One region of the Shewanella halifaxensis HAW-EB4 genome, then DNA from elsewhere that is predicted to be linked to it. Evidence: riboswitches for the same ligand, from Rfam matches in the RefSeq annotation. Region 1 holds a riboswitch; the other holds the start of a gene.
The links. Region 1 has a riboswitch for thiamine pyrophosphate ahead of SHAL_RS12815 (TonB-dependent receptor). Riboswitches for the same ligand answer to the same signal wherever they lie in the genome.
Positions count from the first base shown of each region.

Region 2: it holds a riboswitch for thiamine pyrophosphate, as region 1 does, so the genes downstream of both, thiC (phosphomethylpyrimidine synthase ThiC) here and SHAL_RS12815 (TonB-dependent receptor) in region 1, are expected to answer to the same signal.

Region 1 covers NC_010334.1:2,965,277-2,969,919, forward strand. The annotation lists gene pnuC (nicotinamide riboside transporter PnuC) at 1-201, opposite strand, end outside; gene SHAL_RS12810 (YkoF family thiamine/hydroxymethylpyrimidine-binding protein) at 346-606, opposite strand; gene SHAL_RS12815 (TonB-dependent receptor) at 728-2,866, opposite strand; TPP riboswitch at 2,919-3,049, opposite strand; gene SHAL_RS12820 (YcfL family putative periplasmic lipoprotein) at 3,176-3,565, opposite strand; gene SHAL_RS12825 (PaaI family thioesterase) at 3,634-4,119, opposite strand; gene SHAL_RS12830 (PaaI family thioesterase) at 4,112-4,615, opposite strand; gene hinT (purine nucleoside phosphoramidase) at 4,612-4,643, opposite strand, start outside.
Region 2 covers NC_010334.1:2,281,378-2,286,020, forward strand. The annotation lists gene SHAL_RS22385 (hypothetical protein) at 180-1,166, shown strand; TPP riboswitch at 1,331-1,429, shown strand; gene thiC (phosphomethylpyrimidine synthase ThiC) at 1,575-3,563, shown strand; gene thiE (thiamine phosphate synthase) at 3,566-4,643, shown strand, end outside.

The sequences.
Region 1 (4,643 bases):
CAACGACACTTTCCAGAATAATACCGTATAAATTGCGGTACTAATAAATGCCGCAGCCCAACACCAGATGCTGCCTTTCATCGCAAAAACAAGATAAGCTAAAGCCAGTAATACCGCTACGGCCTCCCAGCCTGTTAAGGCTTCAGCTTCACCAAAAGCAGCAGTAAAACTATTGACTAACGTTAGCCAAAACTCAGACATAAAAAGTGCCCTATATTTAACACAAGAAACTTAACACGGGAACTTAGCACAAGAAACCTTGCCCTAAATCATCGTCATATATTGTTAAGGTCATAAGTGGTTGCAGGGCAATTCTTATCCTACAACCACCACATCTAAATAAATTTATTCGCTGTGACTTAGATTTAGCTCACCACCAATAAATTTGCATACGAACACTGCTTTACCAAACTTTTCATGAGCCGCTTGCATCTCAATTGCAAGCATGGACATCACATCGGCATATTCACCGACCACCTGAGTTGCCATCGCATTGGTAACGCGCTGGATGTTGTCATAGGAATCCACACGGGCAATAAACCACTTAATCGGGTCTAAGTAGTTATCTTGTAGTGGGTAGCAACTAATTTCTGCAGTTAATTTCATGATATTGACCTCAGCCACCAAAGGGTGGCTCAATTTGATTATTTAATTAAAAGAGTGATCAACAAAACCGGTTAACCAACTCTGACTCATGCTTACATCACACGTTTAACTATAACTTTAATTACAAGAACTTAAGATTAAACGTCATCCCCAGTTGGCGAGGATCACCGTAACGTATATATTGCTTATCAGCCCAGTCTAAATCAGGCTCATTGCCAAAGTAGAAACCACGAACGCCGTATTTTTCATCAAATAGATTACGGCCCCATAGATAAACTGACCAGATGTCTGCTTCATAACCCACTTTGGCATTAAAAACTTGGTATGCATCTGATTTGGATTCGTTACTGTCAGAGTAGTAAAAATCACTCTTGCCGCTAGCATTGACATTGGCAAACCAACCATTATCACTGCGATATGTCGCACCGATGCTAAAGGTATAGTTAGGAGAGTGCGCCAGTTCTCTACCAGAAAGGTCGACTACTGCGCCATACTTATCTTCATATTGATAATCGCCATAGGCCGTCTCAAGCCAACCAAGGCTGCCGTACAGGTTCAAGTTGTCTGTCGCGTACCAGTTACCGTCAAGTTCTGCGCCGTAGTTATTCGAGCTACCTGCGTTTTCAGTGAATAAGATAAAGTTACCCTCTTCGCCCGGAACCGTTGACTGCTGCGATGCCGCAACCTGTTGATCTTGTCTATCCATATAGAAGATGGCAAGATTCGTGCTCGCCTGGCCATCAAACCAAGTAGACTTCAAACCCAATTCATAGTTATAAAGAATTTCAGTGTCATACTCTTTCTTGCCAGCCAGCTCGTCTGGCAGCGACATATTAAAGCCACCCGCTTTGTAGCCTCGAGCCACACGAATATAAGATTCATGTTTTTCGCTTAAGGCCTTACTTAATGCAATATGACCGCCCCACATGGTTTCACTTGGCCCAAAGCTGTCTCCTGCAGAGTCACGGTAATCGCTATCTCGGCGCTCAACACGCAAACCTACAGATAGGGCATAACTTGCGCCTAAGTCAGAATCTAACTGACCAAACAGCGCATAGTTCTGTGCCTCATACTCAGCAGATAACTGGTTATAAGTATCGAGGGTGTCGTTATCTTCCTGTAGATCCATGGCATAAACGCCAATCAGCCAGTCTGTGCTATCTGCAAAAATACGCCCTGATTCAGTTGACGATAATCTAAACTCTTGAGTTAGCGTTTTTCGCTCACCTTTTTTATCCCAGTTATATTCGTACTCGCATGGGCTACCACCGCAATCTCGGCTAGCCCAGTAATCAGGGTTTGCCCAGTCACCATCGTAGTTATGGTGAGTGTCTGATTGTGCCAATGAAGTTAAAGAGGTCAGCTCAAAATTATCAGCTCCGGTATAGGTAAACTTAAGTGATGAACCTGTCGTGCGCTGCTTATCGACACCGGGGGCATCGGTTAGGGTATCAAAACCGTTATTATCCAGTGTCCAAGCGTCATAGCCATTATCATAGTCGGCATGTAGCAAGGTTAAATCAATTTCTAAATCGTCCGTTGCGTACCAACGTAACTTTGCACGGCCAGTAAACTCATCGCGACCATTCGTGTCTGTTCTATCGAGGTAAAGGTTATCGCGATAACCGTCTTGTTGATGCTGCTGCAAGGATACGCGGTAAAGCAGATCACCTGAATCGGTAAGAGGGCCCGAGCTAAAGCCACTGAAGGTCTGCAGATTGTCATCACCAAACGAGACCTCGGCGCCATGTTCAAAGTCATCGGTCGGGTCATTACTCTTAAGGTAGATAAGGCCCGCCAAGGCATTGGCGCCATAACGTGTCCCCTGAGGTCCTCTCAGCACTTCGACCTGCTGTAAATCATACATGCTAGAGACCATACCTAAACCAGATAGATCGATATCATCAACCACAAAGCCTACCGAAGAGTTAGGTGCGCCTTGATACTCCTCTTGCTCGCCCACACCGCGAATTTGAAAGTATTTAGGTCTAGAGCTACCGCCAGACCAGTTTAAATTGGCAACCGTATTTAAGATATCTTCAAAGTGCTGTGCACCTTCATCTTCAATTTGCTGCTGGTCGATAACGGTGACACTTGATGGCATCTTTTCTAAATCAGAGCCGCGAAAGTCTGACGTCACAACCAAGACTTCGATATCATCGTCAGTCTTTGATGCATCAGCATTAGCGAAGGTGTTAGAAGATGAGAGTGCTGCAATAACCGCGAGGGATATTGGCGAATAAGATTTTAGATTTAACATAGGACCTCAAAGTAAAATTTTGAGATCCGGCATCAGTAAAGAAGCGATCGGGAAATGACTTTTGGCCCATTCCTACGCCGGTATTAGCCGGATCAGGTTCAAAGGGTTCGTTTTGCAACATCTCAGTCAACGCCAATAAATCCAACTTTCGGTTTATAGACTTTAACACCCCTTGGCGAGCGCGATTATACATGAAATTCACAACTCGATGACAGACTTCTTTATAAACTTGATGGAAACGCATAAAAAAACGCCAGCCTTACTGACGTTTTGTTAACGTTTGTTACTTAAGTAAAAACTGAGGTACGCTTAATTAGAAAATGCCTTACGAACATACAGCTCAAATCGAGTCGCAGTCGCATTTGGAGCCACGGCGCTAACTTGCAGTTGCTGTTTTCCATGTAGTTTTACCGATTTCCAGCTCATACCTTCATCATCAATCGTCATTCCGTTTAGATCAAACCAGGTGAACTTGTATTGCAGCCTTAAGTCGGTTGATACCTGGCTGGCAATCGTACCAGTACCGCGTAAGAATCCACCTTCAGGTCGAGCCATGATATTGGTCACTTGTACCTCTTTACCAAAACTATTGTTATCTACTCGTACTTCCCCATTAGAGCCGACCATCACACCGGCTGTATGTGGAGCACATGCCGTGATAACAAATGCAGTAAATAGTCCCAATAAAACCTTTTTCATACCAATCCCCTTCTCAGCAGCAACGCATCGTCTATTTATACAGCCTATTTTTACAATCTACAGCCAAATTAATCGATCAAAAAGTGTGCTCTAGCGGTCGCGATTAAATGTTTACGGTTTGTTTGCCAACAATTGATACTCACATTGCCGACTCGACGGCCTTGGCGAGTGATTTTACACTCGGCGAAACTGTCTTTATGGTAACCCGCCCTTAAGTAATCAATTGAAAAATCCACGACCTTTGGCACTTTTGTGGTTTGCATAAACACCATCAATTGCACAATAGCCGACATCTCCATAAAACCTGCGATCACTCCACCATGCAACGCTGGCAAAATGGGATTACCTATGTTGTCATCTTTTGCTGGCAACTTGAAAACCAGCTCATCACCAAACCGCTCAACCCCCATACCGATAAACTTAGCATAAGGCACATGTTCTAGCAGATGACCAAAGTCATTCAGCTCTTTTGCCTTTCTAACAATGCTCTTAACGTCTAATTTGGCACTGTCGTCTAATGCGGGGTCAACAGATAAGTGCAATTCATCATGCATACTCGTCGCCTCCTATTAACGCCTGTCTAAACTCTTCACCCACCATCTCAGGGCTTATACGCATAAATGACCCCACCGCGTGAGCAATCGGATCATCTATAGAGTCTTGGTAGGCAATAGCGCGCGTAAAGGCAACACTTGAAGACAGTTTATAACACTCGGCAAAACCAAAAACGGGTTTGTGCGGCTCTGCGGGTTTCATATAGTCGACACGCAAATCGAGCGTAGGAGAGATCTCAAGTAAGCGAAACTTATCAAATATGGAGCACACCACCGCACAGCCACTCGCCGTATCCATCAATGTGGTGATGACACCACCATGGATCACGCCAGTATCAGGGTAACCAACAAGCTGAGTGTCGTAAGGTAGTTCAATTAGCACATGCTTTCCGCTACCTTCTAGCACCTTTAATTTAAGCTTACGGCATTGTGTCAACTGCTCAACAAATCGGCTCGCCATACCTGTTAGCGGGTAGCTATCACTGCTTACACTCATGCACTAGGGCTCAACATCGGGCCTAGTG
Region 2 (4,643 bases), 680 kb from region 1:
ATATATTTAATCAAGCAGACTTAATTGAAAAGGATTTACCTGTAAGTTAATAAATTAAAAGACTGAAGGATTAAATTACAACCATGAAATAGTGTTGAACCAATAAAATCTTTTTTGCTCTAAGCTGTTGTCACTATGGAAATAATGTTCAATCAAGCTAAACAGTTAGGATGAAGCAATTGAGATTAGTAGGAAAATCGATGGCGATGCTTGAGCAGAATGTCGAAGTGGACATAAGCTTTACGGCTGACAAAAAAGAGGGGCCGGATCTGAGCCTCACTTTTGCCTCACTCGATTGTCACTCAAAGCTTGAAGTAAATTTATTAAGCGAAAGTTGCTTATTAAGTGAAATGAGCCAAGTAGCTGACTATAATAATGGCCATAGACACAAGACTGGATTTAATACCTTACTTGTCATCACCAGCGTATTCTTGTTGCACCTTATCGCTATCATTGTGATTAATCATTTATGGACTCGCGCAATACCGATAGCTAAAAAGGTAGTGGCCCCTAAAATTCAATCCTATCTGTACCAAATACCTAAAAATGCCTCTGAGCAAGTAATGCAAGTTGGTGGTCATGTTGATAATCACGTTGATAGTCAAGCGAAAGTAGAGCAAACGGTAAATCAGCAAGAAAATAAAGAGACTGCGGCCATTGTGCAGCCAGAGACAAAATGGGTACCTGTAAACGCTAATCAGGCAAATGAGCAAGTTAAGTCGGCCGTAATGGCACCGCTAGTCTCCAGTCCAACTCAGAGCTTAAACCAAAGAATAGGTCAAAAAACAAGCAGGCCAAGTCAATTTACTCAGTCTTATTTAGCAAAACAAAGGGCCAATAAACTCGATGATCTCGTTATAGACAGCGCTAATCAATACACGAGAAAACGCTCCTTAAGTGAGATGGATGCAGACATGCAAGAGTTGGTTTTTCTAGAGGTCGATAAGTACAGCAAGGTGAGCATCACCGATCACAGATTAGATCCAAACCGCATCGTTAGGCTGGGGGATACTTGCTACCGTATTGTCAAAGTACCAACACAAATTAACCCCTACGCAGAAAACCTAGGTTACCCCTTTAATTGTGGTGGCGATAAGATTAAAAAAGCCATTAACGATGCAATATCCGCTCGACTAGAAAAGCGCATGGTGAGCAAAAACCGCTAATTTTTTAGTTGATAAAAATTCATCTGTTTTTATGTTTTAATATGGATTTTAATTTAAATCTAAATATTACATGTGTTTACGGAGCTAATTATTTGTTTGCTCATCCCAGACGAATATCTACTTTAGCACTTGTATCTAACAAGTGGATAAGACTATACTGCCAGCTCATCTTGTCGGAGTGCCATATGGCTGAGACCGTTAATTCGGGATCCGTTGAACCTGATCAGGCTAGAACCTGCGAAGGAAACAAGCGAAATAACTGCAGAAAGTGGTGTTTAATTACATGCTCAAACAGTGTTTCGAAGGTTACGTGTAACTAGCGTTTTATTTTTGGCTATACGTTCAACTTTTCACATTCTCATTTCTCCTGACAAGCAACTTCATTTCTTTCTAAAAGTGAGTTTGCTAATGTCAAATCGTCGCGAAACCCGAGCTCAAGCTCAACAGTTTATTGATAACTTAAAGCCACTGCAGCACCCCAATTCTGAGAAAATTTACCTACAAGGCAGTCGAGCCGATCTAAAAGTGGGTATGCGTCAAATACACCAAGCAGATACCTTGATTGGTGGCAATGAAACTAATCCTGTTTTTGAAGCGAATCCACCGCTAAAGGTTTATGACTGCGCCGGTGCTTATTCCGATCCCGATGCTAATATCGATGTGCGCAAAGGGCTTGAAAAATTCCGTGAACACTGGATAGAAGAGCGCGGCGATACCGAGCAACTTGCCGGTGTGAGCTCGGGCTTTACCCAACAGCGATTAGCCGATGATGGCCTAGATCATTTACGCTTCGAGTCTTTATTGCCGCCACGCCGCGCAAAAACGGCTAAACGCGTGACCCAGTTACACTACGCAAGGCAGGGTATTATCACTCCAGAGATGGAGTATATTGCCATTCGTGAAAACATGGCGCTGGCAGAAGTTAATGACCCCATTTTAACTCAAAAAGATAAAGGCGAAAGTTTTGGCGCAGTGATTGGCGAGCCGATAACGCCTGAATTTGTCAGGCAAGAAGTTGCCCGTGGCCGCGCCATTATCCCATTAAATATTAACCATCCTGAAGCTGAACCGATGATTATAGGGCGTAACTTTTTGGTTAAAGTGAATGCCAATATTGGTAATTCCGCCGTGACATCGTCAATCGAAGAGGAAGTCGAAAAGCTGGTATGGTCGACTCGTTGGGGCGCCGATACCGTAATGGATCTGTCTACCGGACGTTATATTCATGAAACCCGCGAGTGGATTATTCGTAACTCGCCAGTGCCAATCGGTACGGTGCCTATTTACCAAGCGCTTGAGAAAGTTAATGGCATTGCTGAAGATCTTAACTGGGAAACCTTTCGCGATACCTTGATAGAGCAAGCCGAGCAGGGCGTTGATTACTTCACCATTCATGCCGGTGTGCTACTACGTTATGTGCCAATGACGGCAAAACGCTTAACTGGCATCGTTTCTCGTGGCGGTTCAATCATGGCCAAATGGTGCTTGTCGCACCATAAAGAAAACTTCCTCTATGAACATTTTAGAGATATTTGCGAGATCTGCGCCGCATACGATGTTTCATTATCGCTGGGTGACGGCATGCGTCCTGGTTCAATTGCCGATGCGAACGACGAAGCGCAATTTTCGGAGTTAACCACCTTAGGCGAGCTGGTTAAAATCGCTTGGCAATATGATGTTCAGACCATTATCGAAGGTCCCGGTCATATTCCAATGAATCTCATCAAAGAGAATATGGATAAGCAGCTTGAGCTGTGTGATGAAGCGCCGTTTTACACCTTAGGCCCGCAAACGACCGATATTGCACCGGGTTACGATCATTTCACTTCAGGCATTGGCGCGGCAATGATCGCTTGGTATGGCTGCGCCATGCTGTGTTACGTCACGCCAAAAGAGCATCTTGGTCTGCCGAACAAAGAAGATGTAAAGCAAGGACTCATTACCTACAAGATTGCTGCTCATGCAGGTGATGTGGCGAAGGGCCATCCTAGCGCGCAAATCCGTGATAACGCACTGTCTAAGGCGCGTTTTGAGTTCCGTTGGGAAGATCAGTATAACTTGGGTTTAGACCCTGATACGGCGCGGGCCTATCATGATGAATCTTTACCTCAAGAGTCTGCCAAAGTGGCACATTTTTGCTCCATGTGTGGTCCTAAATTCTGTTCAATGAAGATCACCCAAGAGGTACGAGATTATGCCGCGGCGAAAGAGCGTGACGAGCTAGCAAACAACATCGATATCAAATCCGATGCCGAGTATCAATCATGCGCAGATAGCGAAACGACGTCAGAGCGAGAGCTGGGCATGGCGCAGATGTCAGCCGAGTTTAAGGCTAAGGGCGCAGAGCTCTATCATGAAGCCGCCGATAAACAGCGTGATGCGGTATTAGAGGACTAGTCATGACAAGTGCTCGTCAAGTTTTGCCTGCTGTTCGTCCGATTGTGTGGACGATTGCGGGCTCTGATAGCGGAGGCGGCGCGGGTATTCAAGCAGATCTGGCAACCATGTCAGATCTGGACACCCACGCGTGTAGCGTTATCAGCGCAGTGACCGCGCAAAGCTCGGTTACAGTGTCGTTAGTCGAGGCGGTATCGGCGCAAATGCTGAGCTCTCAGCTCAATACTTTGGTAACAGACCTACCGCCAGATGCGATTAAAATCGGTTTACTCGCTGATCAGAGGCAAATCGCTTTATTAGCATTATGGTTACGTGATCAACAAGATATTTGGCTTAAAGCTGGTGTTAAGGTGCCGGTGATCTTAGATCCCGTGATGGTTGCAACCTGTGGTGATGCTTTAGCAAATGGGGGAGCGTTAGATTTTACCCCTTTCAAAGGGTTGCTGACTCTTATCACACCCAATGTTAGTGAGCTTGAAGTGCTTGCGGGCCATTGCTTAGACGATGTCGGCGCTTGTATTACCGCTGCCAAAAAACTCGCCGATGTTCTTGCAACGTCAGTACTGGCAAAAGGCGGCGATCGGGGCCCAAGTTGGTGCCAGCATCAGGCCAATGATTTACTGGTTTGTCGCGATGTGAATGGTATATCGGCTAAGCATCAGTGGCAAAGTTTTTGGCTATCGAGCATAAGAGAAGCCAGTGGTAATAATCATGGCACTGGCTGCACATTATCATCGGCCATTGCGGCTGTGATGGCTCATGGCTTTGTGCTTAATGATGCCGTCGTTGTGGCTAAAGCCTATGTGAGTGCGGGTCTTCGCGGGAGTTATCAACCAGGGAAAGGAGCGGGCTGCCTAGCAAGAACGGCGTGGCCAAGGGAGTTAAGCTTATTTCCTTATATCAAACAAGTCACACAGCAAGACCCATTACCGGCTGCATTGATTAACAATGCGCTATCGAGGACGGGCAAACTCAAAGGCTTTAAAAAGATTGATGAAGCCTTGGGGCTGTATCCAGTTGTCGCAGATGTTGCTTTGCTCGAAATGCTATTAAAAGCGGGGGCTAAGACACTACAGCTGC